Regions from separate parts of the Nonomuraea sp. NPDC049378 genome, predicted to be linked through region 3. Evidence: riboswitches for the same ligand, from Rfam matches in the RefSeq annotation. Region 3 holds a riboswitch; each other region holds the start of a gene.
What was found. Region 3 has a riboswitch for cyclic di-AMP ahead of ACZ6SA_RS18695 (C40 family peptidase). Riboswitches for the same ligand answer to the same signal wherever they lie in the genome.
Positions count from the first base shown of each region.

Region 1: another riboswitch for cyclic di-AMP. It lies ahead of ACZ6SA_RS30815 (hypothetical protein); the one in region 3 lies ahead of ACZ6SA_RS18695 (C40 family peptidase).
Region 2: another riboswitch for cyclic di-AMP. It lies ahead of ACZ6SA_RS13055 (C40 family peptidase); the one in region 3 lies ahead of ACZ6SA_RS18695 (C40 family peptidase).

Region 1 covers NZ_JBVJHP010000015.1:120,089-130,360, reverse strand. Annotated here, with positions in the region: gene ACZ6SA_RS30860 (response regulator transcription factor) at 1-346, opposite strand, end outside; gene ACZ6SA_RS30855 (hypothetical protein) at 495-1,031, shown strand; gene ACZ6SA_RS30850 (efflux RND transporter periplasmic adaptor subunit) at 1,031-2,179, shown strand; gene ACZ6SA_RS30845 (ABC transporter ATP-binding protein) at 2,176-2,901, shown strand; gene ACZ6SA_RS30840 (ABC transporter permease) at 2,901-4,121, shown strand; gene ACZ6SA_RS30835 (VOC family protein) at 4,152-4,664, opposite strand; gene ACZ6SA_RS30830 (rod shape-determining protein) at 4,760-5,746, opposite strand; gene ACZ6SA_RS30825 (class I SAM-dependent methyltransferase) at 5,871-6,440, shown strand; gene ACZ6SA_RS30820 (DUF5302 domain-containing protein) at 6,516-6,716, shown strand; cyclic di-AMP (ydaO/yuaA leader) riboswitch at 6,880-7,014, shown strand; gene ACZ6SA_RS30815 (hypothetical protein) at 7,192-7,719, shown strand; gene ACZ6SA_RS30810 (alpha/beta fold hydrolase) at 7,758-8,603, shown strand; gene ACZ6SA_RS30805 (winged helix-turn-helix transcriptional regulator) at 8,623-8,973, opposite strand; gene ACZ6SA_RS30800 (NAD(P)-dependent oxidoreductase) at 9,027-9,629, shown strand; gene ACZ6SA_RS30795 (DUF4032 domain-containing protein) at 9,623-10,272, opposite strand, start outside.
Region 2 covers NZ_JBVJHP010000005.1:200,949-211,220, forward strand. Annotated here, with positions in the region: gene ACZ6SA_RS13045 (ATP-binding cassette domain-containing protein) at 1-1,589, shown strand, start outside; gene ACZ6SA_RS13050 (ABC transporter ATP-binding protein) at 1,586-3,433, shown strand; gene ACZ6SA_RS13055 (C40 family peptidase) at 3,519-4,205, opposite strand; cyclic di-AMP (ydaO/yuaA leader) riboswitch at 4,218-4,354, opposite strand; gene ACZ6SA_RS13060 (Gfo/Idh/MocA family protein) at 4,472-5,422, opposite strand; gene ACZ6SA_RS13065 (aldo/keto reductase) at 5,442-6,263, opposite strand; gene ACZ6SA_RS13070 (hypothetical protein) at 6,361-7,317, shown strand; gene ACZ6SA_RS13075 (DUF6716 putative glycosyltransferase) at 7,314-8,504, shown strand; gene ACZ6SA_RS13080 (polysialyltransferase family glycosyltransferase) at 8,553-9,797, opposite strand; gene ACZ6SA_RS13085 (glycosyltransferase family 2 protein) at 9,794-10,272, opposite strand, start outside.
Region 3 covers NZ_JBVJHP010000008.1:77,463-87,734, forward strand. Annotated here, with positions in the region: gene panC (pantoate--beta-alanine ligase) at 1-487, shown strand, start outside; gene ACZ6SA_RS18675 (L-aspartate oxidase) at 571-3,114, shown strand; gene ACZ6SA_RS18680 (type III pantothenate kinase) at 3,118-3,900, shown strand; gene lysX (bifunctional lysylphosphatidylglycerol synthetase/lysine--tRNA ligase LysX) at 3,950-5,431, shown strand; gene ACZ6SA_RS18690 (helix-turn-helix domain-containing protein) at 6,039-6,251, shown strand; gene ACZ6SA_RS18695 (C40 family peptidase) at 6,340-7,383, opposite strand; cyclic di-AMP (ydaO/yuaA leader) riboswitch at 7,390-7,531, opposite strand; gene ACZ6SA_RS18700 (amino-acid N-acetyltransferase) at 7,802-8,371, shown strand; gene ACZ6SA_RS18705 (RDD family protein) at 8,457-9,869, shown strand; gene ACZ6SA_RS18710 (RDD family protein) at 9,979-10,272, shown strand, end outside.

The DNA.
Region 1 (10,272 bases), on a different contig from region 3:
CCAGCGCCAGCACGCGGGCGGCCAGCTCGGGGAAGGCGAACGGTTTCGGTAAGTAGTCGTCCGCGCCGATGGACAGCCCGGTCACCCGGTCGTCGAGTTGCGCGGCGGCCGTCAGCATCAGCACCCGCGCGTCGGAGTCCGACGCCACGAGCTCCTTGCACACGTCGTCGCCGTGCACGCGCGGCAGGTCGCGGTCCAGCACGACGACGTCGTAGTCGTTGACCGCGATCCGCTCCAGCGCGCTCTCGCCGTCGTGCGCCAGGTCGACCGCGTGGGTCTCGTCCCGCAGCCATTCGGCGATCGCCTCGGCGAGGATTCGCTCGTCTTCCACCACCAGCACTCGCATGGCGTATCCAAGGCCCTTTCATCCGCTTGCCGAGGCCGATTGTGGCGCAAGAGATATTCGCTCGAAGTAAGCCGAAATGGAAACGTCGAGGAAACAGCCGGCTCTATTGCATCTCCCTTCGACGACATTTCGACGGAGGAGAGCTCTGATGCGAGGACGAGTCCTCAGCGCGCTGGCCGTGGCGCCGGTCGCGTTCACCCTGGCCCTGACCGGATGCGGATCCGGCAGCGACGGCGGATCCGATGTGGCGTCGGTGAGCGGCGGCACCGGCAACCAGGCCGCGGCCACCAGCAAGCCGAGCGTGGATCCGCAGGAGCAGGGCCTGAAGTTCGCGCAGTGCATGCGCGAGAACGGCGTGGAGGTCCCCGACCCTGAGCCTGGCAAGGGCGTCAGGATGAAGCTGGAAGCGAAGGGCCAGGAGGATCGGGAGCGGATCGAGAAGGCCCAGGAGGCCTGCAAGGAGTTCGCCCCGAGCGGGCAGAAGTCGGGCCAGGGCGACCCCAAGATGGGCGAGAACCTGCGCAAGCTCGCGCAGTGCATGCGTGACAACGGCGTCGAGAACTACCCCGACCCCGAGGGCGGCATGATGCGCATCACGGGCGAGGTCGGCAAGGACCCCGACTTCAAGGACGCGCAGGCCAAGTGCCAGAAGGAGTCCGCCGACGCCGGTATGGGAGATTCTTGATGGCTCCGGCGACGGACCGGGCCACGCCCCTCGACGGGAAGGCGGAGCCCGGCGCGACGCCCGCCCGCCGCCGACGCGGCGGGCGGGGCAAGCTGGTCGCCGGCCTGCTGGTCGCCGTGGCCGTCGCCGGCGGCGGGCTGATCGCGGTGAACGGCGCCGGCCTGCTGGACGGGAAGGCCGGGCCGACGCAGCCGGCCGGCTCGCTGCCCCCGGCCACCACCGAGGTGACCGAGCAGACCCTGAACGACACCAGGGACGCCGACGGCGAGCTGGGCTACGGCCCCGTGACCACGGCGGTGAGCAGGAGACCGGGCACGATCACCTGGCTGCCCGACAGCGGCCGGCAGATCACCCGCGGCAAGTCCCTCTACCGGGTCGACAACGAGCCGGTCATGCTGATGTACGGCAAGACGCCCGCGTACCGCGACCTGAAGGCCGGCCTGGAGGGCGACGACGTCGAGGCGCTGGAACGCAACCTCAGCAAGCTCGGCTACGACGGCTTCACCGTCGACGACGAGTACACCTACGACACGGCCGAGGCCGTCATGCAGTGGCAGGAGGATCGAGGGCTGGACGAGACCGGCGTGGTCGAGCTGGGCCGGATCGTCTTCGCGCCCGGCAAGGTGCGGGTGGAGAGCCTGGAGACCGAGGAGGGCCAGCCGACCGCGCCCGGGCAGAAGGTGCTGACCTACACCGGCACGTCCAAGGTGATCACGGTCGACCTGGACGCCGAGGACCAGCGGATGGCCAGGAAGGGGGCCAAGGTCGAGGTCACGCTGCCTGACGGCAGGAGCGTGGACGGCAAGGTGACCGAGGTCGCCACCGTCATCCAGCCCGGCGAGAGTCAGGACGCCGAGCCGGAGACCCGGCTGGAGGCGCTCGTCTCGATCGGCGACTCGAAGGCCGCCAAGGGCCTCGACAAGGCGGCGGTGGACGTGACGTTCACGGCCTCCAAGCGCGAGGACGTCCTGACCGTGCCGGTCGCGGCGCTCGTGGCGCTGCAGGAGGGCGGGTTCGGCCTCGAGGTCATCGAGGGAGGAAGGTCCCGGTACGTCGCGGTGGAGACGGGGTTGTTCGCCGGAGGCCGGGTCGAGGTCAGCGGCGACGGGCTCGCCGAGGGCATGACCGTGGGGATGCCGACGTCATGACGTACCCCATGATCGAGCTGACGGATGTGTCCAGGACCTATCCCGGAGGCGTGGCGGCGCTGCGGTCGGTGTCGCTGCGGATCCGGCACGGCGAGCTGGCCGCCATCGTCGGGCCGTCCGGCTCGGGGAAGTCGACCATGCTCAACGTCGTCGGCACCCTCGACCGGCCCTCCTCGGGGACCGTCCACATCGACGGTTACGACGTCTCGACGTTGTCGGACGGGCAGCTGTCGGCGCTGCGGGCCACCACGATCGGCTTCGTCTTCCAGTCGTTCCACCTCGCTGCGAAGGTCCCCGCGCTGGACAACGTGGCCGACGGGCTCATCTACACGGGCCTGAGCAGGCAGGAGCGGCGCCGCCGCGCGGCGGCCGCGCTGGACCGGGTGGGGCTGGGGCACCGGATGGACCACGAGCCGCACGAGCTGTCCGGTGGTGAACGGCAGCGCGTGGCCATCGCGAGGGCCGTGGCGGGCGACCCGCCGCTGGTGCTGGCGGACGAACCCACCGGGGCGCTGGACTCGGTGTCGGGGACGGGGGTGATGGAGCTGCTGCACGAGCTGAACGCGAGCGGCACGACCATTCTGATCATCACGCACGACCGGGAGATCGCGGCCGGCCTGCCCCGGCAGGTGCGGATGCGCGACGGCCGGATCGTCTCCGACTCCGCCGCCGCCCCGCACGGCGAGCCCTGGCCCCGGCACGCCGGATCAGGGGTGGCGTGATGGCGGGCATCGAGGTGGCGCGGCTCAAGCCGTCGCCGGCCAGGATGCGGCCGGGCGACGTCCTGCGCGTCGGCGCGATCGGTCTGCGCACGCGACCGCTGCGGGCGTTCCTGTCGGCGCTGGGCATCGCGATCGGCATCGCCGCCATGGTCGGCGTCGTCGGGCTCTCGTCCTCGTCGGGCGCCGAGCTCGACCGTACGCTGTCGGCGCTCGGAACCAACCTGCTCACCGTGTCGTCGGGCACCACGCTCATGGGCGAGGCGGCGCAGATGCCGAAGGACGCGGAGGTGATGATCGAACGCATCGGCCCCGTCGAGCGGGCGTCGTCGGTCGGGAAGGTCTCCGAGGCCAAGGTGTACCGGTCGGAGCGGATCCCCGAGGCGCAGACGGGCGGCATCAGCGCGTACGCCGCGAGCCTCGACCTGCCCGCCACGGTGGGCGCGACCCTGAGCAGCGGCACGTGGCTGAACGCGGCCACCGAACGTTACCCCGCCGCCGTGCTCGGTTCCGTCACCGCCCAGCGGCTCGGCATCGGCGCTGCGGGAACGGACACCCAGATCGTCGTCGGCGGCGTGCGGTTCACGGTCGTCGGCGTCCTGAACCCGGTGGCGCTCGCCACCGACCTGGACAGCGGGGTACTGGTCGGATGGCCGGTGGCGGAGTCGAGGCTGGACTTCGACGGCCACCCGACCACGCTCTACACCCGGTCGGATGAGGCCAAGCTGGAGTCGGTACGGCAGGTGCTGGCCGGCACGGCCAACCCCGAGGCGCCGAACGAGGTGGACGTCTCCCGCCCGTCCGACGCGCTGGCCGCCAAGCAGGCGACCAGCCAGGCGTTCGCCAACCTCCTGCTGGGCGTCGGCGCGGTGGCTCTGCTCGTCGGCGGCGTCGGCGTGGCCAACACCATGGTCATCTCGGTGCTCGAACGCCGTGCGGAGATCGGCCTGCGGCGGTCCCTGGGCGCCACGCGCGGCCAGATCCGCACGCAGTTCCTCGCCGAGTCGCTGCTGCTGTCCGCGATGGGCGGGAGCGGGGGGATCCTGCTCGGCACGGGCGTCACCATGGGGTACGCGCTCTACAGCGGCTGGCCGTCCGTGGTGCCGGCCTGGGCCACGGTGGGCGGTCTTGCGGCCACCCTGCTGATCGGCGCCGTGGCCGGCCTCTACCCCGCCATCCGCGCCTCCCGGCTGTCACCGACGGAGGCCCTGTCCACCCCGTGAGCCGCCGGGCGCGGCGGGGCCGGCGGCGCGTCAGGGGCGCCAGCGGCGCAGCCCGGTGTCCTGCTCGTACGGCTGCGCGTCCGGGTAGGTGACCAGCTCCACCACGCTGCCCCAGGGGGTGCGGCAGTGGACGAACCGGTTGCGCCCGCCCGACTCCGGCCCCGGCAGCGGCACCGGCTCGCCCATCGGCGACCCGCCGGCCTCGATCACCCGCTGGACCGCCGCGTCCACGTCGTCCACGTACAGGGCGACGTGCTGCCACCCCAGATCGCACATGAGGACCGGGTCGGCCTGCCGCGGCCCGCCGAACTCGAACAGCTCGATCCCGGGCCCGTTGGGCAGCCGCAGCATGCGGATCGCCACCTCGACCGTCCCCTGGGGCACCCCGAGCCGCCGCTCGACCGCCCAGCCTCCCTTCGGTCCCCGCTCCTTGGGCAGGGTGTCGTAGAGCACCTCGGCCCCGAACGCGCGGGCGAAGAACTTCGTCGCCTCGTCGAGGTCGGGCACCGTCACCCCGACGTGGTCGATGCCGTGCACGGTCATGGACTGTCTCCCCTCACCGCCGCCGGGCCGCTGCCGATCCGTCGTCGAGCCGTCGTCGTCCTGACGCCGTCGCGTCGTCCTCTCTCGCGCCGGCGTCACCGGCCGCGGAGCTTGGAGATCAGCCCCAGGTCCTCCGCGCAGCGGCCGAGCCCGAGCGCCACGGACTCCAGCGGCCGCTCCGCCCTGCTCACCGGAATGCCCAGCGCCGCCCGCAACCGCCGGCCGAGCCCGCGCAGCAGCGCGCCGCCGCCCACCACCACCGCGCCGCGGTCGGCGAGATCCACGGAGATCTCGGGCGGGCACTGCTCGACGGTCTCGATCGCGGCCCGCACGATGGACTCGATCGGCTGCCTGGTCGCCTCGTAGATCCGCTGCACGGGCAGCGGCACCGAGCGCTCGCGGCCGGTGTCGCTCTCGCGTCCGCGCACGGTGACCTGCCGATACAGCGGCTTCCACGCGGTGCCGGCGCGCCGCTTGGCCGACTCGGCCTCCTCCTCGTCGAGTTGCAGGCCGTGGTCGCGTTCGACCTGGCGGATGATGGCCCGGTTCATGCCGTCGCCTCCGCCGGGGACCGTGGCGGCCGCGATCACGGAGCCGTGGGAGAGCACGGCGATCCGCGTGGTGTCGCGTCCGATGTCGATCACCATGCGCCCGGCGCAGTCCTTGACCGGCAGGCCCACGCCCAGCGCCGCCGCCAGCGCGTGCGGGATCAGCAGGATCCCCCTGGCCTCCGCCTCGAACGCGATGTCGCGCAGCGCCGCGCGCTCGATGGGGGTGGAGTTGTTCGGCAGCGCCAGCACGACGCGCGGCCTGGAGAACGGGTGCCCGTGCACCTTGCGCAGGAAGTATCTGATCAGGTGCCGGGCGAGTTCGTCGTCGACCGGGAGGCCGCCGCTGACCGGCCAGCGTGTCTCTCCCCGCTCGCCCTGCGCGGCCTCGGCGCCGTACCCGACGACCCGGCCCGTGCGGCTGTCCAGCATGACGGCGGAGGGCTCGTCGAGCACGATGCCTCTGCCCTTGACGTAGATCCGGGTGCTCGCGGCACCCAGATCCATCGCCAGGTCATGACCGAGCACGTTCATCGCGGACCGTCCATCGTGGCGCCTGGGGCGTCGACCAACATGCGGGGTGTATTTCCTGGGCCACTCCAACACAACACCAGGAACCGAACGGTCTCCTTTTACCCGGCGGCGTACGATTCGGGTCGTGCTCGACTATGACCTCGAAGCCGCACATTACGACGAGACCCGTGGCGGTCTGCCGCGGGCCGAGGCCGCCGCGGAGGCCGTGCGCGCTCTGCTGCCCGGGGGCACGCTGCTCGACGTCGCGTGCGGCACCGGGCTGGTGAGCAGGGAACTGGCCGGGCGTGGCCTGCGGGTGCTCGGCGTGGACGCCTCCGCCGGCATGGCGCGGGTCGCCGCGCGGCGCGTGCACGTGGTCCTGGGTGACGGCTGCGCGTTACCCGTACGCGACGGGTCGGTCGACGCGGTCACCACGATCTGGCTGCTGCACCTGCTCGACGACGCCCGCCCGGTGATCGCCGAGGCCGCGCGCGTGGTGCGGCCGGGCGGGGTGTACGTCACGACGGTGGACAAGCGCGCCGCCCACGGGCCTGGAGGGCGGCGGCGTCCCGCCGACGGCCGGGAACTGGTCGTGGCGGAGGCGGTCCGGCACGGTCTGCGCCAGGCCGGCGAGACCACGTTCGTGGGTCACGGGCAGGGGCGGGACGGGCCGGACCCGGTGTTCCGGCTGCTGGCGTTCACCCGCGACGGGTGACAGGGCGGAGTCGGTTTCGCATCGAAAGCGACGCCGTGCGAAGCTGTGGTTGTCCCCAACACCATGGAGGTCCTCATGGCGGAATCACCGGAGCCGGAAGTCAGCGAAACTCCCGAGGACGAGATGAAGCGCAAGTTCCGCGAAGCACTGGAGCGCAAGCGCAACCAGCACGCGGGCTCCGGCGCTGGTGGCAGGGGCGTCGACCCATCGAAGATTCACGGGGCGCACGGCCCGGCTGCGAGTAAGAGATCGTTCAGGCGCAAGAGCGGCGGCTGAGCCGGAAAGGACTGAGGGGGTACGGCATGCCGTACCCCCTTTCGTATTCCCGCGCAAGGTAGATCTTTGCCCGGTTCATGGCGAATCGTTTGCGTATGTCCGATTCGCTGCTAGAGTTGCCGCCATTACCAGCCGGTGACCTGGCCCTTACCCAAGAGAGGGCCTCCGGCTGGCGCCGAATCCCGACTCGATCGGGAACCGGGGACCCACCTCACTGGGGTGAATCCGGCCCGTGCCGGTAGGGCATCTCCACGCCCGAACCCGTCAGCTAACCCGGTAGGTGTGATGGAGAGGACAGAACGCATGTATGACCGCAGCGCACCCCCGAATCGCGTAGCGCCGGCCGCCGCCTGAGCGGCCCCCCTTCCCCCCTTTCTTTCCCTCGCCCGATGTAGTCGCTCGGGCGTGCCGCAGCGCCGTGCCCTCTTGCCGGCGTGCCTCCCCCTCGTCCCCTCGCGAAGGACTTCACACTTTCATGTCTCCCCGTTTTGGCCTGCGTTCCCTTGCCCTGCTCACCGCCTCCGCCGTCGGCTCGATGAGCGTCGTCTGCACCGCGGCACACGCCGATCCCGGCGCCGAGGAGAAGGCCCTGTACAAGGGCTCCACCACGGCGTCGTACTTCTGGGACGACGGCTCGGGCAGGGCGGGCGACACCGGCCTGCCCGCCAGCGGCAAGCCGATGCAGAAAGGCATGGCCGCCAGCCCGAGCTGGCCGCTGCTGACCGAGGGGTACGTGATCTACAAGGGCAAGAAGATGCCCTTCTTCGTCGGGGACAGAGGGCCGGGGGAGCCCTCCAGCCGCGGCATCATGCTGGATCTCGACGCCAAGACGTTCGCCGACCTGACCGGCGGCACCTTCAACCCCCGCTCGCTGATGGTCAACGGCAACGGCGGCAAGGGGCACATCAAGATCGACTATGTCATCACCAAGTGGGGTGACGGCCTGGGCAAGAAGGGGCGGCCGGTGCCCTTCTCGACCGGCGCCTACGCCCGGCGGGGCTGACTTTACGAACGCAGCGCCAGAATGACATTCTGGTCACCGTGACCCTCCGCGTAGCCGCGAACGGCATCGACATCGCCTACGAGAGCATCGGTTCCCCCGACGGGCGGCCCCTGCTCCTCATCATGGGGCTCGGCGCGCAGCTCACCCACTGGGACGACGGGTTCTGCGAGCTCCTGGTGGACCAGGGGCACCACGTCGTCCGGTTCGACAACCGCGACGCGGGCCTGTCGACCCACCTCCACGACCAGGGCGCTCCCACGACGGGGGCGCCTTCGGCGTACCTGCTGGACGACCTGGCCGACGACACCGCGGGCTTCATGGACGCCATCGGCTGGCCGGCCGCCCACGTGGTCGGCGCGTCCATGGGCGGGATGATCGCCCAGTCCCTGGCCATCCGGCATCCGGCACGGGTGCTGACCCTGACCTCGATCATGTCGACGCCCGGCCCCACGGTCGCTCCGCCGACGGAGGCCGCGTTCGCGGCCCTGACCGCCCGCCCCGCCGCCGAGCGCGCGGCCGTCATGGCGCAGGCGCTGGAGACGTACGCGGTGATCGGCTCGCCCGGCTACGCGATGGACCGGGAGCGGGTCGTCCGGAGGGCCGGGCGCGCGTTCGACCGCTGCTTCGACCCGGCGGGCACGGGCCGGCAGCTGGCCGCGATCATGGCTTCGGGTGACCGTACGGACCTGCTGGCGAGCCTCACCATGCCGGCGCTGGTGCTGCACGGGGAGGACGACCCGCTGGTCCCGGTCGAGGGCGGCCGGGCCACGGCGGCGGCCATTCCCGGCGCCCGGCTGGTGACCTATCCGGGCATGGGACACGACCTGCCCGAGCCGCTCTGGCCGGAGATCGCCCGCGAGATCACCAAGCTGACCGCCGCCTGACCGCGCGGCCGCTCCCGGGCTACGCGGACCGCTCCCGGCGCCGGAGGATCTCGGCCACGTGGGTCTCGGCCCACGCGGCCACCGCCGCGATCGGGGTGTGCAGGGAGCGGCCGAGGTCGGTCAGCCCGTACTCCACCCGCGGTGGCACCTCCGCGAACACCTCGCGCGTGATCAGCCCGTCCTGCTCCATGGTCCGCAACGTCTGTGTCAGCACCTTGGGCGTGACCCCGCCGATCCGCGAGCGCAGCCGGGTGAAGCGCATCGGCCCGTCGGCGAGGCAGAGCAGCACCAGTGCCGACCATTTGTCGCCGATCCGATCGAGAACCACCCGCGTCGGGCAATTCGGGTCGAAGACATCACCGGTATCCACAAGGTACTTATAGCACGGTGAAGTAACCAGTATCCGATGGATATCGTGACGCCATGAAGATCCTGCTTTTCGGCGCGACCGGCATGCTCGGTCAGCGCATAGCCGCCGAACTGGCCGGTCGCGGGCACGACGTGACCGGCCTCAGCCGCAGCGGGCCCGTCAAGGGCGACGTCCGCGACGCCGCCACGCTGGCCAAGGGCCACGACGCCGTCGTCTCCGCCATCGCGCCGCCGCGCGACGGCACCGAGCCGGGACCGCCCTTCCTCGCCGCCAACCGCGCCCTCATCGAGGGTGTGCGCGCGGCCGGGGTGCGCCGGCTCATCGTCGTGGGCGGCGCCGGCAGCCTCAAGGTCCCGTCCGGTGTCGACCTGGTCGACACGCCCGGCTTCCCCGAGAGCCTGAAAAAGGAGGCGCTGGCCGCTCGTGCCGCGCTCGAGCTCTACCGGGAGGTCACGGACCTCGACTGGACCTACGTCTCGCCGGCCGCGGAGCTCGCGCCGGGCGAGCGTACGGGCGCCTTCCGTCTCGGCGGCGACATGCTGCTGACCGACGAGCGGGGCCGCAGCGCCATCAGCGCCGAGGACCTCGCGGTCGCGATCGCCGACGAGGTGGAGCAGAACACCCACCCGCGCAGCCGCATCACCGCCGCCTACTGAGCCCGAGCGTCCTCGTCGGGGAGCAGGGCCTTCTCGTCGGGCTTGTGCACGAGCACGTTGTCCACGTACGACTTCACGGCCGCGGCCAGTCCCACGTCGGCGTCCGCACCCTCCGACAGGTACCAGCGATGGTCGAGGATCTCGTGGAAGAGCTGCGCGGGCTCCAGCTTCCCGCGCAGCCCGGCGGGGATCGCCTCGACCGTGGGCTGGAACACCTCCGCCAGCCACCGGTGCGCCACGATGGCCTCGTCCTCGTGCCGCAGGCCCTTGGCGACCCGGAAGCCGTCGAGGTCGTTGAGCAGCCGCCGCGCCTGGTTCTCCTCCACGTCGAGCCCGGTCAGCCTGAGCAACCGCCGCTGGTGGTGCCCCGCGTCCACGACCTTGGGGCGTACGATCAGCCGTCCGGTGCCGACCTTGCGCCGCACCATCATCTCGGCCACGTCGAAGCCGAGCAGGTTGAGCCGTCTGATCCGCTGCTCCACCCGGTGCCAGTCGACCTCCTCGATGATCTCGCTCTGGGTGATCTCGTCCCACAGGCGGTGGTAGCGGGCGACGATGTCCTCGGCGGTGTCCATGGGGTCGATCGACGGGTGCAGCAGCCCGCCGGCCTCCAGGTCGAGCATCTCGCCGAAGATGTTCGTGT
Region 2 (10,272 bases), on a different contig from region 3:
ACGGCGGCGCGGCGCAGGTGATCGCGCTGCTGCTCGTGCTGCTGGGGCAGGAACTCTGCACGGCGCTGCGCGAACCGGCCGGAGCCGCCGTCGCCCGGCGCGTCGACGGCGTGCTGCGCGCCAGGGTGCGCGCCGCCGCGACGGCCATGCCGCTGGCGCGCCTGGAGCACCCGCGGGTGCAGGCCGACGTGCGGCTGGCGCTGACCGGACACCGCGGGCGGACGGCGGGCACGGCGGCGGTGGCGCTGGCCGGCGAGGCGAGCAGGGCGACGTCGGCCCTGTTCGGCGCCGTGGTGCTGGCCGTGCACGTGTGGTGGATGGCCCCGGTCGCGCTGGCCCTGTCGATCGCGCAGAACCGGCGCATCACCGCGATGCTGGTCGGCCCCGGCGGTGCGGAGTCGCTGGCCGACAGCCCCGAGCAGGTCATGCGTCTGCGCCGGGCCGGCTACCTGGCCGAGCTCACCGGCGGTCCCGGCGCCGCCAAGGAGATCCGCGTCTTCGGCGTGGACGGTTTCCTCATCGGCCGCTACGTGACGGCCATGCGCGCGTTCCTGACCCCGCAGACGCGCGGGCGCCGCGCCGTCGTGCGCGGGTACGCGGCCGTGCTGGGGCTGCAACTGGCCGGGGCCGCCGCGACGTTCGGGACGCTGGCCTGGCTGACCGCCGCGGGCGCGCTGGGGGCCGCCGCCCTGGCGCAGAGCGTGCTGGCGGCCCTGCTGGTCTTCGCGTACGGTGCGGGCGGCCACCAGATGTTCGAGATCGCCCACGGGAGCAAGCCGTACGAGGCGACCCTGCGCCTGCTCCACCCCCCTCTCAGCGCCACGCCGGCGATCGCCGGGCCTGCCGACCGCGACGGCGAGGGGCCCGGGCTGGTCAGGGTGACGTTCGCCTACCCCGGCCGCGCGGAACCGGTGCTCAAGGAGCTCGACCTGCGGGTGCGGCCGGGGGAGCGGCTGGCCGTGGTCGGGCTGAACGGCGCGGGCAAGACCACCCTGGTCAAGCTGCTCACCGGCCTCTACACCCCCCAGAGCGGCACCGTCAGCGCCGCCGGGGACGCCGCCGTGGTCTTCCAGGACTTCGCCCGCCACCCGCTGCCGCTGCGCGACAACGTCCGCCTGGGCGCGCCCGCGTACGCGGGGACGGACGCCGACGTGCTCGCCGCGCTGGCCGCGGTCGACGCGCTCGACCTGCTGGAGGTGCTTCCCGGCGGGCTGGACACGCCGCTGTCGCGGTCGTTCACCGGGGGCCGTGACCTGTCCGGAGGGCAGTGGCAGAAGGTGGCGCTGGCCCGGGCCGTGTACGCGCTCGACGCGGGCCGGCGGATCCTGATCGTCGACGAGCCCACCGCCCATCTGGACGCGCGGGCCGAGCAGGAGGTGTTCGAGCGGCTGCTGGACCGCACGCGCGGGCGCACCCTGGTGCTCATCTCGCACCGGTTCGCCACCGTACGGCGGGCGGACCGGATCGTCGTCCTCGACGGCGGCGCCGTGGCCGAGCAGGGCGGTCATGCCGAACTGCTGGCTCTGGGCGGCCGTTACGCGCGCTGGCACCGCCTCCAGACCGCCCTGATCGCGCAGGCGGGCCGGTGACCGCGACCCTCCGTACGCTGCTGACCCTGGCCTGGCGCACCGACCGGCGGGCCTTCCTCACCCTGGCCGCCTTCCTCGCCCTGGGCGCCGTCAGCCAGGGCCTGGTCGGCGTCTTCCTGCGGGCGCTCACCGACGCCGCCACCGCCGGCCACGGCGCGCAGGCGTCCCTGTGGGGCCTGGCGGCCGGAGCCGCGCTGGCCACCGGTGTGGCCCTCGGCCGCGCGGAGCTGGCGCTGATGGAGGAGCTGGCCGAACGCATGGGTCTGTCCGTGCAGGAGGAGATCCTCACCCTCACCTCGGGCGTGCCCACCATCGAGCACCTGGAGCGGCCCGCGTACCTGGACAAGCTGGCGATGTTGCGCGACGAGAGCCGCCAGCTGTACTTCGCGGTGTGGGCGCTCGCGCTGGTCGCCGAGCACGCCGTGCAGATCGGGCTCGGCGTCGTGCTGATGGCCGCCGTGCATCCGCTGGTGACGCTGCTGCTGGGCGGCGCCGTGCTGCCGTCGCTGCTGGTACGCGGCCGCGCGGCCCGCCACGTCGACGCGGCCACCGGGCGCACCGCCGAGACGGCCCGGCTGGAGCGGCACCTGTCCGAGTCCGTCACCACGCCGAGGACGGCCAAGGAGATCCGGATCAGCCGCGCCGCGCCCGCCCTGGAGGCGATGGCCGCGCACCGGTGGGAGGAGGTGTCGGCGGGGTTGTCGCGGGCCGGGGTCCGGGCCGCGCTGCTCACGTTCGCGGGGTCGGGCACGTTCCTGGCCGGGTACGTGTCGGCGCTCGGCTGCGCGGCCTGGCTGGCCGCCCAGGGACGGGCCACGGCGGGCGACGTGGTCCTGGTGGCCACGGTCGGGGTGCAGTTCGTCACCCAGGCCTCCCGGCTGGCCTTCCACCTCGGGTCGGTGGCCGCGGGCCTGCGCGCCGCCGCGCGGCTCGCCTGGCTCCGCGCCTACGCCCGCACCCACGACCCGGCCTTGGCGGAGTCCGGCGACGACGCACTCCGCGCCGGGACGAGGGCGCCCACGAGTGACCACGGCCGCGAACGCGTCGCCCGCGGGGCCGAGCCGCCTGAGAGCTTCGCGCGGGGCATCACGCTGCGGAACGTGACGTTCACCTACCCCGGCACCACCCGGCCGGTGCTGCGCGGGATCGACCTGAGCCTGCCCGCCGGCGCGACCGTCGCGCTGGTCGGGTCGCACGGCTCGGGCAAGACCACCATGGCCAAGCTGCTGTGCGGCCTCTACCAGCCCTCCGGCGGCGAGATCCTGCTGGACGACGTCCCGCTGCGGGACGTGCCGGCCGTGCGCTGGCGGCGCAGGATCAGCGCCGTGTTCCAGGACTGGGTGCCGTTCGAGCTCACCGCCGCCGAGACCGTCGGCATCGGCGACCTGCCCCGTATGGACGACCGCCCCGCCGTGGAGCAGGCGCTGGCGCGGGCCGGCGCCGCGGACGCGGTGTCCGATCTGCCCAGGGGCCTGGACACCGAGCTGGGCGACAGCTTCGAGGGCGGCGTGACGCTGTCCGGCGGGCAGTGGCAGAGCCTGGCCCTGGCGCGCGCGTCGATGCGGGAGGAGCCGCTGCTGCTCGTGCTGGACGAGCCGACCGCCTCCCTGGACGCTCCCGCCGAGAGCGCCGTCTTCGCCCGGTACGCGCAGGCCGCCCGCCGCCACCGCGCCGCCATCACCCTGCTCATCACCCACCGCTTCCCGACGGTGCGCATGGCCGACCTGATCGTGGTGCTGGACGGCGGGCGGATCGCCGAGCAGGGCACTCACGGCGAGCTCATGGCCCGCCAGGGCCGCTACGCCGAGTTGCACGCCATCCAGCGGGCGGCGGCGGACGGTTAGGCCGCCGGCCGCCCGGGTGGCGGGGCGGAAACGCGAGCGAGCGCGCGTTCCGCACGGGACGCGCGCTCGCTCGCGGTGATCGGGGTCAGGCGGCGTACTCGGGGTAGCCGTAGCCGACGACCTGGGACTTCGGACGGGTCCGCTCCTCGACCTTGCCGTTGCCGGTGTTGCCTTCGATCGTGGAGATGGTGCCGTCGCCGTTGTCCTTCACGACGAAGCCGACGTGCTGGATGTCGGTGATCTTCTTGCCGCCGTCCCAGGAGAAGAACACCACGGCGCCGGGCTTGGCCTTGGTGCCGAAGCGGTCGTTGGCGGCGAACCACTTGGCGTGGGTGACGGTGTAGGCGTCCCAGCCGATCTGCGGGCGGGCGCCGGTCTGCTCGCCGACCCAGGAGACGAACATCGAGCACCAGGCGGCGTTCAGGTACGCGGCCCGGTTGCCGCCGTCGCGGGCGATGGTCTCGGCGGCGCGCCGCGAGTCGGCGTACCACTTCTGGTACGGGGTGCCGCCGCCGGCGGCGTTCTCGGAGGTGCCGACCTGGGACTTGGCGAAGTCCAGCACCTGGGAGGCGGTCACGTTGACCGTGGTCTCCTTGGCCGCGCGCTTCTTGGAGTCGGTCACCGGGGAGACGGCGGCCGGCTTGTCCGCGGGCGGGGTGTCGGCGTTGGCCGCGGCGACGTTGACGCCGAGGGCCGAGGCGAGGACGCTGGCGCCGAGCGCGGCGCAGGTGATGGTTCGCTTGGGGATTGCGGTAAGACGGAACGTGGCCATCGAGGGGGTAACTCCTTGCTTCCATGCCGCTTACCGGGTTAGCTGACGGGTTCGGGCGTGGAAGCTGCCCTACGGCACCGGAGTGCCGATTCACCCCAAAGGACTTGGGTCCCCGGTTCCGCGTGATGCGGATTCAGCGGTCACAGGACGATCCTGTGATCTATCGTGCGATGGTCAGACATAGCCGGACAAACCGGACGTATGCCGTAAGATGCCCCACAAGGTAATACATGAGGCAAGAGGATTACAACTGCATAAAGGCCCAGCTAGGCCAGTTGCCGGCGAGCGTCGGCCAGAAGCCCTGACATGGCAAGGGATTCGTCAAGGGGCATGATCGGGGATTCGGTCCTGCCCTCGGCCGTGGCGGCGCGGACCTCGCGGAGCTCACCGGCGTATCCGTTGTCGGCCGGATCGAGCACATGCTCTTCCGGCTCCATGGAAGGCCCGGTGAGGACGATCCGCTCCGGCGCCCAGAACGGCGCGTGGATGTCCGCCCGCATCCGCGTACCTACAACACAGGCCTGGTTCGGGTAATTCCCCAGCAAGGAGGTTTCCACGAAAGCCCGCCTGCCGCCGGGATAGAGCAACACCCCGCCCGCCTCCGCGTCAACCCCGCTCGGCGCCAGGGAGCCCGTCATGCGCAGGCCGGTGGGCATGCCCAGAAGCAGCTGGGCCAGGCCGAACGGGTAGACCCCCAGGTCGAGCAGCGAGCCCCCGCCCAGCTCCGGGGCCCACAGCCGGTGCGCCGGATCGTACGGCATGGCGAAGCCGAAACTGGCCTGCACCGACCGGATGTCGCCGAACCGCTCGTCGGCGGCGATGAGGCGGATCAGCGGGTTGAACCGCATCCACGCTTCCATCAGGAACACGCCCGCCTCGCGCGCCAGGCGTACCATCTTCTCCGCGTCGTCCACGGTCGCGGCCAGCGGCTTCTCGCACAACACGGCCTTGCCCGCGGCGATGGCGGCCTGCGCGACCCGCAGGTGCTCGGTGTGCGGCGTCGCCACGTAGATCGCGTCCACCGCAGGGTCGGCGCACAACCGCTCATAGGAGCCGTACGCCGACTCCGCGCCCAGCGCGGACGCCAGGGCCTGCGCCCGCCGCAGATTCCTGGAGCCGACGGCGCCCACCCGCATCCCGGGCTCGGCCACGATCGCCGCTCCCACAGTCCGCGCTATGACGCCCGTCGCCGCGATGCCCCACGTGAAGTCCCGCACGCGGAAGATGCTAGACGCATCAGATCAAATTGAACGTGTCAGGATCGCCTCCGATGCGAAGGCCCCTGTTCAGCGCGCCGACGGCGGCCATGCTCTCCGGATCGAGGATGAAGTCGAACACGTCGACGTTCTCGGCGATCCGCGACGGCGTCACGGACTTGGGAATGACGACGTTGCCGAGCTGCAGGTGCCAGCGGAGCACGATCTGCGCGGGAGTCTTGCCGTGCTTGTCCGCCAGCACCGCGAGCGCCGGATCCTCGAGCAGCCCCTTGCCCTGGCCGAGCGGGCTCCACGCCTCGGTGAGGATGCCGTTGGCCTCGTGGAAGGCCCGCATCTCCCGCTGCTGGAAGTACGGGTGGAGCTCGATCTGGTTGATGGAGGGTGTGATGTCGGTCTCGTTCATGAGCCGGGTGAGCGTGCCGACGGTGAAATTGGACACGCCGATGGCCTTGGCCCGCCCGTCACGGTAGATCTTCTCGATCGCCTTCCACGCCTGTACGTACTTGTCCTGCTTCGGCACCGGCCAGTGGATGAGATAGAGATCGACGTAGTCGAGCCCCAGCCGGGCCAGGCTCTCGTCGAAGGCCTGCTCCGTGCGGGCGTGGTCGGCGTTGCGCAGCTTGGTGGTGACGAACACCTTCTCGCGGCGCAGGCCGGACGCGCGCACGGCACGCCCCACGCCCTCCTCGTTCTCGTAGGCGGCGGCGGTGTCGATGTGCCGGTAGCCGGCCTCCAGCGCCGTCGTCACCACCTGCTCGGCCTCGCCGGCAGGCACCTGCCAGACGCCGAAGCCGAGTTGCGGGATCTGCACGCCGTCCGTGTTGAGCATGAGCGAGTTCATGGCCTCCATTGTTCACGCACCGTTTCTGGCCGCTTAAGGCGGCCGGGCTAGCTTGAAGCGGTCGTGAACGCGCCATCACCCGGCTGGGAGGACTGGAGTGGTCGAACAGGCGTCGGCCTGGGTGGAGTCACCGCTCCAGATGCTGTGCGCCGTCGAGGCCCACCACGCCGGGCTCCTCGGGACCGCCACGGCCGTCGTGCCGCGGGCGGGGCTGCGCCCGCTGACGGCGACCCGACGGGAGCTGCGTGCTCTCGGGCTGCCCGACGGGCTCGAACTGGCCGAGCCGCGCGAGAACATGCCGAGACGACTGCACGCCGTCGGCGACGCCTTCTCCGGCAAGGTCCAGCTGCGCTGGCTCACCTCCGGCACCGGCATCACCTCGGGACGCATCGTCATCGTCGACGACGGCCTGGCCACGCTCCGGCTGCTGGAGCTGCTGGCCGCCCGGCCTTCGCGGCCGCTGCTGCGGGCCCGCGCCAGGCCCACCGTGGCGCGCTCGGCGCTCGGCCTGGCCGCCGCGCTGCGGCTGCGCATGAGCGAGGTCTCCGTCTTCACCGCGCTGCCCGTGACCGGCGAGCTCGCCGCCGCCGTCCGCCGTGCCGGTGTCGACCTCGTACGCCACGACTTCGCCTGGTTGCGCGCCCAGCCGCCCAGCGCGGAAGGGCCGGACGAGCGCACGATCGTGCTCGGCACCTCGCTCGTCAGGAACGGCCTCGTGCACCGCGACCACTACCTGCGCTGGCTGAGCGAGCTGGCGGCGCGGGAACCGCTCGCCTACTACCCGCACCGCCGCGAGGACCCGGTGGACGTGGCCCTGATCCGGGAGCGTCCCGGCATCACCGTGCACGACGCGGGCGTGCCCGCCGAGCTGGCGTTGCGCGGGCTGGACGCGGGCCAGCGCGTCCTCAGCCTCCCCTCGACGGCGATCACCTCGCTGCGGGTGCTGCTCAGCCCGCGCGGTGTCGCCATCGAGCCCGTGAACGTTCCCGATGACTGGTGGACCAGCAGGGCGGAACCTGCCCTGCGCTCGCATTTGACTGGAGTGTCTGGGTGAGAGTGCTGGCGGTTGCCGACTCCGACTCGTACCTGAAGTGGGCGGCCTGCCTGCTCGGCGACCTGCCCACCGGGAGCGTGACGGAGCTGGCGGTGGTGCGCACGCCGATCGCGCCCTCGCCCGAGCAGATCGCCGCGGCGGTGAGCGGCCCGATAGAGGGCCGGGCGGGCCGGGGAGAGGCGCCGCCGGTGCTGTCGGCGCGGTCGGTGCGCAGGCTGGCCGAGCGCACGCAGCCCGACGTGATCCTCGTCGCCTGCACGGGCCCGGTCGTGGACGTGCTGGTCTCCGAGGTGTTCGCGGGGCTGAAACCGAGGCCCGTGTTCGTCGGCGGGCTGCCGGGCATCTCGGTGCCGGCCACGGAGAAGGCGTGGGTGTTCCGCAGCGGCTGCGACCTGTTCGTGGTGCACAGCGAGCGGGAGGTGGCCGAGTTCCGCGACATCGCCGGCCGGCTCGGCGGGGGAGGGGCGCTCGGCCTGGCCAGGCTGCCGTTCCTGCGTCCCGACGCCGTGGCCGAGGGCGGGAACCGGATCGTGTTCGCCACCCAGGCCAAGGTGCCGCGCCCGCGCGAGGAGCGCGAGCGCGTCCTGCTGGCGCTCGCCGAGCTCGCCGGGCGGCGGCCGGAGCTCGACGTGGTGGTCAAGCTGCGCGCCCTGGAGGACGAGCGGCAGACGCACAACGAGCGCCACCACTACCAGCGGTTGTGGCGGGAGATGGGCGAGCCCGGGCGGCTCGCCTTCGCCGCCGGGCCGATGCACGACCACCTCACGCGGGCGGCCGGGTTCGTCACGGTGAGCTCGACGGCGGCGCTGGAGGCGATCGCGCTGGGCGTGCCCTCGCTGGTGCTGAGCGACTTCGGCGTCAGCGCCGAGCTGATCAACCTGGTGTTCGAGGGCAGCGGCCTGCTGGGCACGCTGGACGACCTGGCCAAGGGCGACTTCCGCACCGCCTCGGCCGAGTGGTGCGCGGCCAACTACTTCCACCCGCCGGAGCGCGACGCCTGGGCGGGGCTGCTGGCCGGGCTGGTGAGCGACCGGCCGGGCACGCCCGCCCGGTCGCTGCTGGACGGGCCCGAGCACGCCGCCGCCCGGCGCAGGGCCCGGCTGCGGGTGGAGGTCCATCCCACGATGTTGCGAGCGGGCTACCGCGCCAAGCGCCGCATGCGCCGCTATCTGAAGGCCCTGTCCTAGCAGCCCTGTCCTAGCAGCCCTGTCCTAGCAGCGCCGTCCTAGCCGGGCTCAGATCGTTGATCTGAGCTTCCTGCGCAGCCTGGTCAGCGCGCCGGACCTGGCGGGAGGGGCCACCAGGTCCAGCGCCTCGAGCCGCCTGCGCTTGAAGTAGCGGGCGTCGAACGTGATGGCGTCCGGCCGCAGCTCCGGATAGGTGCCTGCCTGCATGCAGTAGCCCACGGCCCGCACGAGGCCGGGCAGGTCCACGGCGGGCGGCTCTTCGATCACGCCCTCCGCCGACAGCCGGGGCAGCAGCGCGTCCACGATCGTGACCGGGACCCTGTTGCTGTTCTCGTACGGCGTCAGCCGCTCCAGCACCATGCCGGTGCCGTACGACGCGACCCGCAGCCCGAAATAGCGCCGCGCGGTCACCAGCCCGGTCGAGAAGCAGCCCACGACCAGCTCGGGCCGCAGCGCCGCGAAGCACACCTCGGCGGGCACGCTCTCGGCGGCCACCGACAGCTCCACCCCCAGAGGCCCGGCCGCGGCACGCAGGAGCCTGGCGTGCCGGCGCCCGGCGGCAGGGTGCGGTTTGAACACGACGTGGGTGCAGCCGCGGGCGGCCAGCGCCGCCAGCATCGTCTCGTGCAGCGCCGCCTCCTCCTCCGGCGTGACGATCTCCAGCGCCGACAGGTACTGGCCGAGGATCACCGCCTGTCCGGCGGGCGGCCCGGGCGCGGCGGCGGCCACCTCGTCCAGCACCGACAGGAAGCGCTCGCCTGGCAGGAGCTCGGGCGCGACGCCGTACTCGCTGAGCAGCAGCGGCGTCAGCCCCGGCACGAGGTCCAGGTGGAGCAGCCGCCCCACGCGGCGGAAGATCTCGGCGGGCAGCGGGTCGCGGGTCGGGCCGTAGCTCATCAGCCCGTCGGAGTAGACGGTGATCGGGCAGTCGCGCACCAGCCCCGCGATCGTGCGGGCGGGCGGCACCGCGATCGACTCCACCACCAGCTCCTCGACTCCGTCCAGCCCCCAGCGGGAGCGGATCAGACGCTCCATCATGGGCACCTCGACGACCCGCGCCCGCCAGTCGGACGGATGCAAGGGGGCGATGAGCTCGTTCCACGAGACGACCTCGTCGAAGCGGCCGCGCAGCGGCGCGAAGCCGGGCGCCCCGTCGAGCGGCGTCGCCACCTCGGGCACGGCCGCGTTGTTCGACACCACGAGCACACGCCGGCCGGTTCCGAACCGGCCGTCGTCGACGGCGGCGGCCAGCGACATCGCCCCGAACAACGTCGAGGCGTAGAAGACCTTCACGGGGGCTCCTCCCGGTCATGGCGGACCCGGCTGTGCCGGCTGAAGGGCCGGCTGAAGGGCCGGCTGAAGGGCGGGCTGGGGGGCGGGCTGGGGGGCAGGCCGGGCACCAGGGCACGCAGCAGCGCCTCGCGGTCGCGGGCCATCCCCGCCACCGACTCCGCCACCAGTTCCGGGGGCAGCCCGCCCACCATCCCCGCGCCGCGCTCCTCGAAGCGGGCGCGCAACCCGGGCGTGAACCGGTCGCCGATGTCCAGGTGGTGGGCCAGCAGCGCGCAGAAGTTCCGCACCGCCTTGGGCAGGAACTCCGGCTCCACGTCCTTGAAGACCAGCTCGAACGCGTCGAAGAAGTGCAGCTGGCGCTCGTCGCCCACCTGCGTCAGCGATCCGGAGACCATGCGCCGGTAGAACACGCCGGCCAGCGACACGACCGCGAACGTGGCGGCCTCCCTGTGCAGCCGCCAGATCCACGGACGGT
Region 3 (10,272 bases):
GCGGCCCGGTCACTTCGACGGGGTGCTCACCGTGGTGCTCAAGCTGTTCAACGTGGTCCAGCCCGACCGGGCGGTGTTCGGGCAGAAGGACGCCCAGCAACTCGCCCTCATCCGCCGCATGGTCGCCGATCTCGACCTGCCGATCGAGATCCTCGACGTGCCCACCGTGCGCGAGCCCGACGGCCTGGCCCTGTCCAGCCGCAACCGGTTCCTGTCCGACGACGACCGGCGGGTGGCGCTGGCGCTCTCGCGAGCGCTGCGGGCCGGCGCGGCCGAGCTCACGCCGTCCAGGATCCGCGCGGCGGCGCGGGAGGTGCTCGACACGGCGGGGCCCGGCCTTGACGTCGACTACCTGGTCCTCGTCGACCCGGCCACCTTCGCCGAGGTGGACGACTCGTACGTAGGCATGGCCGTGCTCGCGGTGGCCGCCAGGGTCGGGGCGACGCGTCTGATCGACAACGTCAGCGTGACGTTGACCCGCGCCTGAGCCTGCGGGCACCCCGGGGCGAGGCCATCAGGAGCGAGGGGTTATCGTCATAATGACGAGATCGCCCAAGCGAGGAGACCCCCATGAGTGCACCGGCGATTCCCCTGCGTCTGACCGCCCCCGCGCCAGGCTGGACCGTCGAGGCCGACGTGGTCGTCGTGGGGTCGGGCATCGCGGGCCTGACCGCGGCCCTGCGCTACGCCGAGCTGGAGCCGGCGGCCAAGGTCCTGGTCGTGACCAAGGACGTGCTGTCGGCCGGCTCGACCCGGTGGGCCCAGGGCGGCATCGCGGCCGTGCTCCACCCGCAGGACACCCCCGACCAGCACCTGAGCGACACATTGCTCGCCGGGGTGGGGTTGTGCGACGTGGCGGCCGTGCGCACGCTGGTGACGGAGGGGCCGGGCGCGTTGCGGCGGCTCATGGCCCGCGGCGCGCGGTTCGACCGGACCTCCGGCGGCGAGCTCCAGCTCACCAGGGAGGGCGGCCACCGCCGGCGCCGGATCGTGCACGCGGGCGGCGACGCCACCGGCGCGGAGGTGCAGCGGGCGCTCGTCGAGGCGGTCCGCGCGGGATCGATCGAGGTGATCGAGCACGCCCTGATGCTCGACCTGCTCAAGGACGCCGAGGGGCGGGCCAGGGGCGTGACGCTGCACGTCATGGGCGAGGGCGCGCGTGACGGGGTGGGCGCGGTGCGCGCCAGAGCCGTGGTGCTGGCCACGGGCGGCATGGGCCAGGTCTACGCCGCCACGACCAACCCCGCCGTGTCCACCGGCGACGGGGTGGCGCTGGCGCTGCGGGCCGGGGCCGTGGTGCGCGACCTCGAGTTCGTGCAGTTCCACCCGACCGTCCTGTGGCTCGGCCCCGCATCGACCGGGCAGCAGCCGCTGATCTCCGAGGCGGTCAGGGGCGAGGGCGCGTTCCTGGTCGACCACGAGGGCGAACGGTTCATGCGCGGCGAGCATGACCTGGCCGACCTTGCGCCGCGCGACGTCGTGGCCAAGGCGATCATGCGGAGGATTCGCGAGACCGGGCACGAACACGTCTACCTCGACGGCCGCCACTTCGGCCGCGACACGTGGCAGGCCCGCTTCCCCACGATCTACGCCGTCTGCCGCGAGCACGGCATCGACCCGGCCGCCGAGCTGATCCCCGTCGCTCCGGCCGCCCACTACGCCAGCGGCGGTGTCCGTACGGACCTGCGCGGGCGCACCTCCATCGAAGGTTTGTACGCGTGCGGCGAGGTGGCCTGCACGGGCGTGCACGGCGCGAACCGGCTCGCCTCCAACTCCCTGCTCGAAGGCCTCGTCTTCGCCGAGCGCATCGCCGAGGACATCCACCGCGTACGCCCCGAGCCGGGAGAGCCGGTGGACGGGGAGGCGGCGTCCGGGCTGGTGGACCCGCGGACGCGCCCCAGAATTCAGGGCCACATGAGCATGGGAGCGAGCGTCCTGCGCAGCCGCGAGTCCCTGCTCCTCACGGCGAAGGCGCTGCGGGACGCCCGCTGGACACCCGTCGCGGTGCCCGCGTGCACCGAGTCGTGGGAGGCCACCAACCTGCTCACCGTCGCCACCGTGCTCACCGGCGCGGCGACGGCCAGGCTCGAGACCCGTGGCTCGCACTGGCGCGAGGACCACGGCACCCGCGACGACGACGAATGGCTGGGTCACCTGGACGTGACCCTGACGGAGGAGGGCCCGCGCATGACGTACACACCTCATGAGGACGCGAGTTCGCGGCGGATCGGTGACCGCGAGGCCGCGGCGCGGGAGCTGACCGCGGCCGGGCTCGATCCGGTAGCCGTGGACGCGCTGATCGACCGGGCGCTGGAGGAGGACCTGCGGGAGAAGGGCGACGTGACGAGCCTGGCCACCGTCCCGGCCGACCGGCACGCGGTCGCCGACGTGGTGGCCCGCAAGGACGGCATCGTCGCCGGGCTGGCCGTGGCCGAGGCGGTGTTCGTAAGGCTGGGGGCGGACCGCTCGGAGCGCGGGGCCAAGGACGGTGACCGGGTGCGGGCGGGCGACGTGCTGATGACCGTCGAAGGGCCGGTCAGGGCGCTGCTGACGGCCGAGCGCACCGCGCTCAACCTGCTCACGCACCTGTCCGGGGTGGCCACGCTGACGGGCAGGTGGGTCGAGGCGATCAGCGGTACGGCGGCGCGCGTGCGCGACAGCCGCAAGACGCTGCCGGGGCTGCGGGCGCTGGAGAAGTACGCCGTGCGCTGCGGCGGCGGCGTGAACCACCGGATGTCGTTGTCGGACGCCGCCCTGATCAAGGACAACCACGTGGTGGCGGCGGGGGGCGTGGCCGAGGCGTTCAGGGCGGTGCGGGAGCGCTACCCCGACCTGCCGATCGAGGTGGAGGTCGACCGGCTGGACCAGCTGGAGGCCGTGCTGGACGAGGGTGCCGAGGAGATCCTGCTGGACAACTTCACGATCGAGGACACCGCGCGTGCCGTACAAATCGTGAAAAAGCAGGTGGGAAACAGGGTTGCCCTTGAAGCAAGCGGGGGATTGACCTTGGAATCGGCTCGTGATGTGGCTGACACTGGCGTGGACTACCTTGCGGTGGGAGCGCTTACGCACTCGGCGCCGGCCCTGGACATCGCACTTGATCTGCGGGGGTAATTGATGCTGCTCACGATCGACGTCGGCAACACGCACACGGTGCTGGGGCTGTTCGAGGGCGAGGACGTCATCGAGCACTGGCGGCTGGCCACCGACGCCCGCCGCACCGCCGACGAGATCGCGGTCGTGCTGCAGGGTCTGCTGACGCAGTCGCCGCTGCTCAAAGGGGCCGACATCGACGGCATCGCCATCTGCTCCACCGTGCCGAGCGTGCTCAACGAGATGCGCGAGATGTGCCGCCGCTACTACGGTGACGTGACCGCGGTGATCGTGGAGCCGGGCATCCGCACCGGCGTCCCCGTACGCATGGACAACCCCAAGGAGGTCGGCAGCGACCGCATCGTCAACGCGCTGGCGGCCATCGACCAGTACGGCGGCCCGTGCGTCATCGTCGACTTCGGCACCGCGACCTCGTTCGACGCGGTGTCGGCCAAGGGCGAATACGTCGGCGCGGTCACCGCGCCCGGCATCGAGATCTCGGTCGACGCGCTGGCCGCCGCCGGGGCACAACTGCACAAGGTCGAGCTCGTACGCCCCCGCTCGGTGATCGCGAAGAACACCGTCGAGGCCCTGCAGGCCGGCATCATCTACGGCTTCGCCGGCCAGGTCGACGGCATCGTGGAGCGCATCGCCGCGGAGCTGGCCGACGACCCCGACGAGGTGACGGTCGTGGCCACCGGCGGGCACGCGGGGCTGGTGGTGGGCGAGTCGCGCTTGATTGACGTGCACGAGCCGTGGCTGACCCTCATCGGGCTGCGGCTGATCTACCACCGCAACGTGGCGTGAGACCTGGACGAGTCACTGCGGTTCGCCGGATCCCCTACCCTTTGTTGTTGTGAGCGACGAACTTCCCGAGCAGATGTGCATCCGGAGGGAGAAGCTCGACCGCCTTCGCAGCGAGGGCGTCGACCCTTACCCGGTGCTTTTCCCACGCACGGCCACCAACGCCGAGGTCAGGGAGAAATACCAGGGCCTGGAGCCCGACACCGCCACCGGTGACACGGTCTCGGTCGCGGGCCGCGTCATGCTCAACCGCGTGGGCGGCAAGCTCTGCTTCGCCACGCTCCGCGACGGCGGCGCCGACCTGCAGGTCATGATCTCGCTCGACAAGGTGGGCGAGGATTCGCTGGCCCGCTGGAAGCACGACGTCGACCTGGGCGACCACGTGGGCGTGACCGGCGAGGTCATCACCTCGCGCAGGGGCGAGCTGTCCGTGCTGGCCGACAGCTGGCAGATCACCAGCAAGTGCCTGCGCCCGCTGCCGGAGAAGCACGTCGGGCTCACCGATCCGGAGGCCCGGGTCCGCCAGCGCTACGTCGACCTGATCGTCAACGACGACTCGAGGAAGATGGCCAGGGTCCGCAGCGCCACCGTGCGCGCGGTGCGCGACTTCTGGCACGAGGAGGGCTACCTCGAGGTCGAGACGCCGATGTTGCAGCCGATCCACGGCGGCGCCACGGCCCGGCCGTTCAAGACCCACATCAACGCCTACGACATGGAGCTCTATCTCCGCATCGCGATCGAGCTCTATCTCAAGCGGCTCGTGGTCGGCGGCATCGAGAAGGTCTTCGAGATCAACCGAAACTTCCGCAACGAGGGCGCCGACTCGACGCACAACCCCGAGTTCACCATGGTCGAGGCCTACGGCACCTACCTCGACTACAACGGCATCGCCGACCTGACGCAGCGGATGTACCAGAAGGCCGTCGTGGCCGCCCTGGACACCTCGGTGGTCGTGCACGACGGTGTCGAGGTCGACCTGGGCATCCCCGAGTGGCCGCGCGTCACCCTCTACGGCGCGGTGTCCGAGGCCGTCGGCGAGCAGATCACGACCTCGACCTCGCTCGAAGAGCTGCGCAAGATCGCCGACCGGCGCGAGATCCCCTGGGATCCGAAGTGGGGCGCGGGCAAGCTCGTGCAGGAGCTCTTCGAGGCGCTCGTCGAGCACACGATCATCCAGCCCACGTTCGTCATGGACTATCCGCTGGAGACCTCGCCGCTGGCCCGGCAGCACCGCGACGACCCGCTGGTCACGGAGAAGTGGGACCTCATCGGGTTCGGCACCGAGCTGGGCACCGGCTACTCCGAGCTCAACGACCCCATCGAGCAGCGCCGCCGCCTGGTCGAGCAGTCCTTGCTGGCCGCGGGCGGTGACCCGGAGGCCATGCAGCTCGACGAGGACTTCCTGCAGTCGCTCGAATACGCGATGCCGCCGACGGGCGGCATGGGCGCCGGGATCGACCGGATGATCATGGCGTTCACCGGTAAGAACATCCGCGAGACCATCTTGTTCCCCCTGGTCAAGCCCACTCACTGAGGCCACGTGGCATCCCGCCGCACCGGTTGCGGCGGGGTGCTCGCGCGCGCGGCGAGCCGGGCGGGCGCTCCGTCGTGCCGGGGAAGCGGTGACGGACGATCGGCCGTCCTGCCCCGCGATCGGGGCCGGGCTTGTCAGCATCGGGTCAAGACCGCGGGCGAGTGGCGCGCGAGTGTGCGGAGTTCTGCGGGGGACGTCCGGCAGCGCTGGGTCCATCATGACGGTGATGCACGCACAGGCCCGGAAATAAGGTGACTCCTGGCTTGCCGCGTGCCGCCGCCCGTGGTGAAGAGCGGCTGAGCGTTCCCGCCCGCACGTATGGATCATGCAGTAAATCGCGCGCGGATGGATCAAAAACCGGGACGCCGCCCGGACCGGTCGGCGCCGGGCCGGGCCTGACCGAGAGGGCGCGCGGACCGTACGTCGGGCGGCGAGGACCGCCGGCGGACGAGCCCCGGCAACCCGTGGCGGATCATGTCAACGGTGCTGGTCAAGAGCGGCGATCGTCATGCTTGACGACCTTTCCATGATGCGTTTACCGTCTGCGAGGAGCGGCTGTGGCCTGGCTAAGAGGGTCCAGGCCTGCTGTTGGGGGGGAGGGCTCCCGATGGAAGTGCTCACAGAAGGCGTTGAGCTGAGCCATGCGGATCTGGCGTTACTGGCGGAACTCGCCAGAGGAGTCACGGTCGATCGGGTGGGCAGGCGACTGGACATCAGCGGCCGCACCGTACGCCGGAGGTTGCGCGGCATCTGCGACCGCATCGGCGTCGCCACCGCGATCGAGGCCGTGGCGTGGGCGGCACGCCGCCAGCTGATCTAGCGGCACCCGCGCACTGGTGCCCACTCATTGGGCCCGCTCACTGGGCCCGCTCACTGGGCTCGCTCACTGGGCCTTCACGTGCAGAACCTCAGTCGGCGATGCGCACCGCGCCCGCGAACGGCCGCCGTTCGATCGACGCGATCCGCACCACATCACCCGTCCGAGGGGCGTGCACCATCATGCCGCCGCCCAGATAGATGCCCACGTGGTGCAGGTCGCTGTAGAAGAACACCAGGTCGCCTGGACGCATCTCGTCGCGTGAGATGTGCCGCCCGGCCGTCCACTGGTTGCCTGTGTAGTGCGGCAGCGAGATGCCCACCCGCTGGTAGGCCGCCATCACCAGGCCGGAGCAGTCGTAGGAGCCAGGACCCTCTGCTCCCCAGACGTACGGCTTGAGCTGCTGCGTGAGCGCCCACCGTGCCGCCTGCGCGGCCTTTCCGCTGCCCGCGATCGGCAGGTTGACGCGGGTGGCGCGGGTGCCGGGACGACCGGCCTCGCCCAGCGCCCGCCTGAACAGGTTGCTCTCGACCTTGGCGACCAGCTTGCTGATCTTGCCGCGCTTGGCGTCGAGGTCCTTGACGATCTTCTCGACCTCGCTGATGCGGGACTTGGCGCTCGCCCTGGCGCGCTCGGCGGCCTTCCTGGCCTTGGTGAGCTGGTTGAGCTCCTCGCCCTGCCGCTGCTCGATCGCGAACGTGGTCGCGGCGCGGTCGAGGAAGTTGCCGGGGTCCTCGGATGAGGTGAACGCCAGCGCACGGCTCAGACCGCCCGTGATGTAGGCGTTCTGGGCGAGCAGGACGGCCTTGGCACGCTTGGCCGCCAGGTCTGTCTCGCTGGCCGTCAGCGTCTTCTGCGCGGCCTCGGCGGCCTTCTTGGCCGTCTTCAGCTTCTCCCGCTGCCCGTTGTACTGCTCGGTCAGCGTCTCGATCTCGACGTGCATCTTCTCGACCCGCGTGGCGAGGTCTTTGAGCGAGGGCTTGGGGTCGGCGGACGCCGGGACGGTGGGAACCGAGAACAGCAGCGCGGCGACTGTGAAACTCGCCACACCGAGGCGGTGACGCGACAGGGCGCGTTCCGGGGGGCGGGCGTGCTTGCCCGCCGACTTCCTCCCACGGTTGAGCGTGCGCTTCACCAACCAGGCTCCTCTCATAGACGCCTACCGGGTTAGCTGACGGGTTCGGGCCGGAGCAGCCCTACCGAAAAACTCGGATTCACCCCGTGGTGGCGGTCGCCACCGGCGGGTCCCCGGCTTCCCTGAGGGAATTGAGCGTGCTTCCCCCCGCGCGCGACACGCGGGGATCATCGTCGCTGGACACTAATGCACTCCGGGTTCCTGCTCAACCAGAACTGCCAACTCCGTAGAGGTTTCGCAACCGAAGGGTCACGAGGTGGTCTCGGTGCCAGTCGGGCAGGAGTGACCGTATGTGGCGCTTACTCCCGAACGATCGCCCGGCGCGACGCCGTGCTCGCTCGGCCACGAGATGTAACAGGATGGGCGGAGAGATGTGAGTTAGGTCCGAGCCGTAATGACATCTGTACTCTGGAGAGCCATGGAGCAGGTGGCCGAACTGACTGTGCCCGAGACCGCGGTGGTGGTCCGGCGTGCGCGCACGCCGGACGTGCGGGGGGTCAGGCGCCTGGTCGACACCTATGCGGGCGCGGGCTCGCGGCTCCTGAAGAAGGCCACGGTGACGCTGTACGAAGACGTGCAGGAGTTCTGGGTGGCCGAGCGTGGCGGGCAGATCGTCGGCTGTGGCGCGCTCCACGTGCTCTGGGAGGACCTCGCAGAGGTCCGCACGGTGGCCGTCGATCCCGAATGCCGCGGCGCGGGCGTCGGTCACCGGATCGTCTCAGCGCTCATCCAGCAGGCCAAAGATCTTGGTCTGCAACGTGTATTCTGTCTTACTTTTGAGGTCGACTTCTTCGCGAGGCATGGTTTTCGCCGCATCCAGGGCACGCCGGTCTCCCCCGAGGTCTACGCCGAGCTGCTGGCCTCGTATGACGAGGGTGTAGCGGAGTTCCTCGACCTGGAACACGTCAAGCCGAACACCCTGGGCAACACCCGCATGCTGCTCCATCTGTCGTCGGGTGACGCGGACCTTGACCACATGGAAAGGTGATTGTTGATACCTATGTCGATACGTTGGGCAGCACAGGCATGTGTCCTGACACGTGCCACGCGCGCACTCGAAGCGAGGTGACACGGTGAGCACCGGACAGCCGCCGTACCCACAAGACGAATCCGGCGAGAACGCTGCGCCTCCCCACTACGGCCAGCAGGCTCCGGGCCGCCACCCCGGCGAGCCCGACCCCGACGTCACTGTGGTCGGCTACCGGGCGGACGACGCCTACGGGCAACAGCCCCCCTATGGTCAGCAGCAGGGCTATGGCCAGCAACCCCAGTACGGTCAGCAGCAGGGCTACGGCCAGCAGCAGTACGGCCAGCAGCAGGGCTACGGTCAGCAACCTCAGTACGGCCAGCAGCCCCAGTCCCAGCCCGACTACGGCCAGCAGCAGTACGGCCAGCAGCAGGGCTACGGCCAGCAACCCCAGCAGGGCCAGCAGTACGACCAGCAGTACGGTCAGCAGCCGCAGTCCCAGCCCGGCTACGGCCAGCAGCAGGGTTACGGGCAGCAGCAACAGCCCGGCTACGACCAGCAGTACGGCCAGCAGCAGGGCTACGGCCAGCAGCAGGGTTACGGGCAGCAGCAACAGCCCGGCTACGACCAGCAGTACGGCCAGCAGCAGGGCTACGGTCAGCAGCCCCAGTCGGGTCAGCAGTACGACCAGCAGCAGGGCTACGGCCAGCAGCCCCAGTCGGGTCAGCAGTACGACCAGCAGTACGGTCAGCAGGCCCAGTCGGGTCAGCAGTATGACCAGCAGTACGGTCAGCAGCCGCAGTCCCAGCCCGGCTACGGCCAGCAGCAGTACGGCCAGCAGGGCTACGGGCAGCCGCAGCAGTCCCAGCCCGGTTACGCCCAGCCCGGTTACGGCCAGCAGTACGGCGACCAGCAGTACGGCCAGCAGGGCTACGGGCAGCCGCAGCAGGCCGGCTACGGCCAGGCTCCCTACGGCCAGCCGGGTTACGGCCCGGTCGGCGTGCAGCCGCCGGGGGCTCCCGCCCCGCTGGCGGAGTGGTGGCAGCGTCTGGTGGCGCGACTCGTCGACGGCGTCCTGTTCGGCGTCGTGATGTTCGTTGTGTCGCTCCTGCTCACGACGCTGTTCCTGGTCAGCTACGACTCGACCAGCGGCGCCACGTCGGGGATGTTCAGCTCGTTCGCGCTCAACATCGTGCTGGCCATCGTCCTCACCGCCGTCTACGTCGGCTACGACTTCCTCATGCACAAGATGAAGGGTCAGACGGTCGGCAAGATGATCATGGGGATCAAGGTCGTGCCGGTGGGTCAGATGATGCCCCCCGGCGGCCTGCCCGGCGACGCCGCCATCAAGCGGGCCGGCGTGACCTGGGGTGCCTACATCCTCTACTTCCTGCCGTTCGGCACCATGCTGGCGGGCCTCGTCTGCGCCCTGAACGGCGCTTCGATGCTCTGGGACAAGCCGCTGCAGCAGACGTTCGCGGACAAGTTCGCGAACACCGTGGTGGTCAAGATCAAGTAATCGGCAGAACCGCGAAACAGGGGCCGGCTTCCCGTCGGCCTCTGTTTTGTATGTGAGGGTAGGTGCGGAATGTAGGGCTCTCCGCCGTCGATGTCGCGAGGTGAGGGTTATGGCCGGGACGTCGCCGTGGGCGGACGCGGTGCCCGCGGAATGGTGGGAACGGCTGGCTGCCCGGCTCATTGAAGCGCTCGTCTTCGGCGTCGCCTATTACATTCTGTTCATTGCGCTATGGGCTGTCTTCCGGACTGTCGGCATGATGGAGGTGTTCGACGGCCGGCTGCCCGGAGTGCTCGCGTGGGCGGTCGCGGGGCTGGGTTATACGGGCTACGACTGGTGGGCGCATTGGCGGCACGGGCGCACGTTCGGCCAGGCGATCATGCGGATCCGCCTGGCGCCGCGGGAT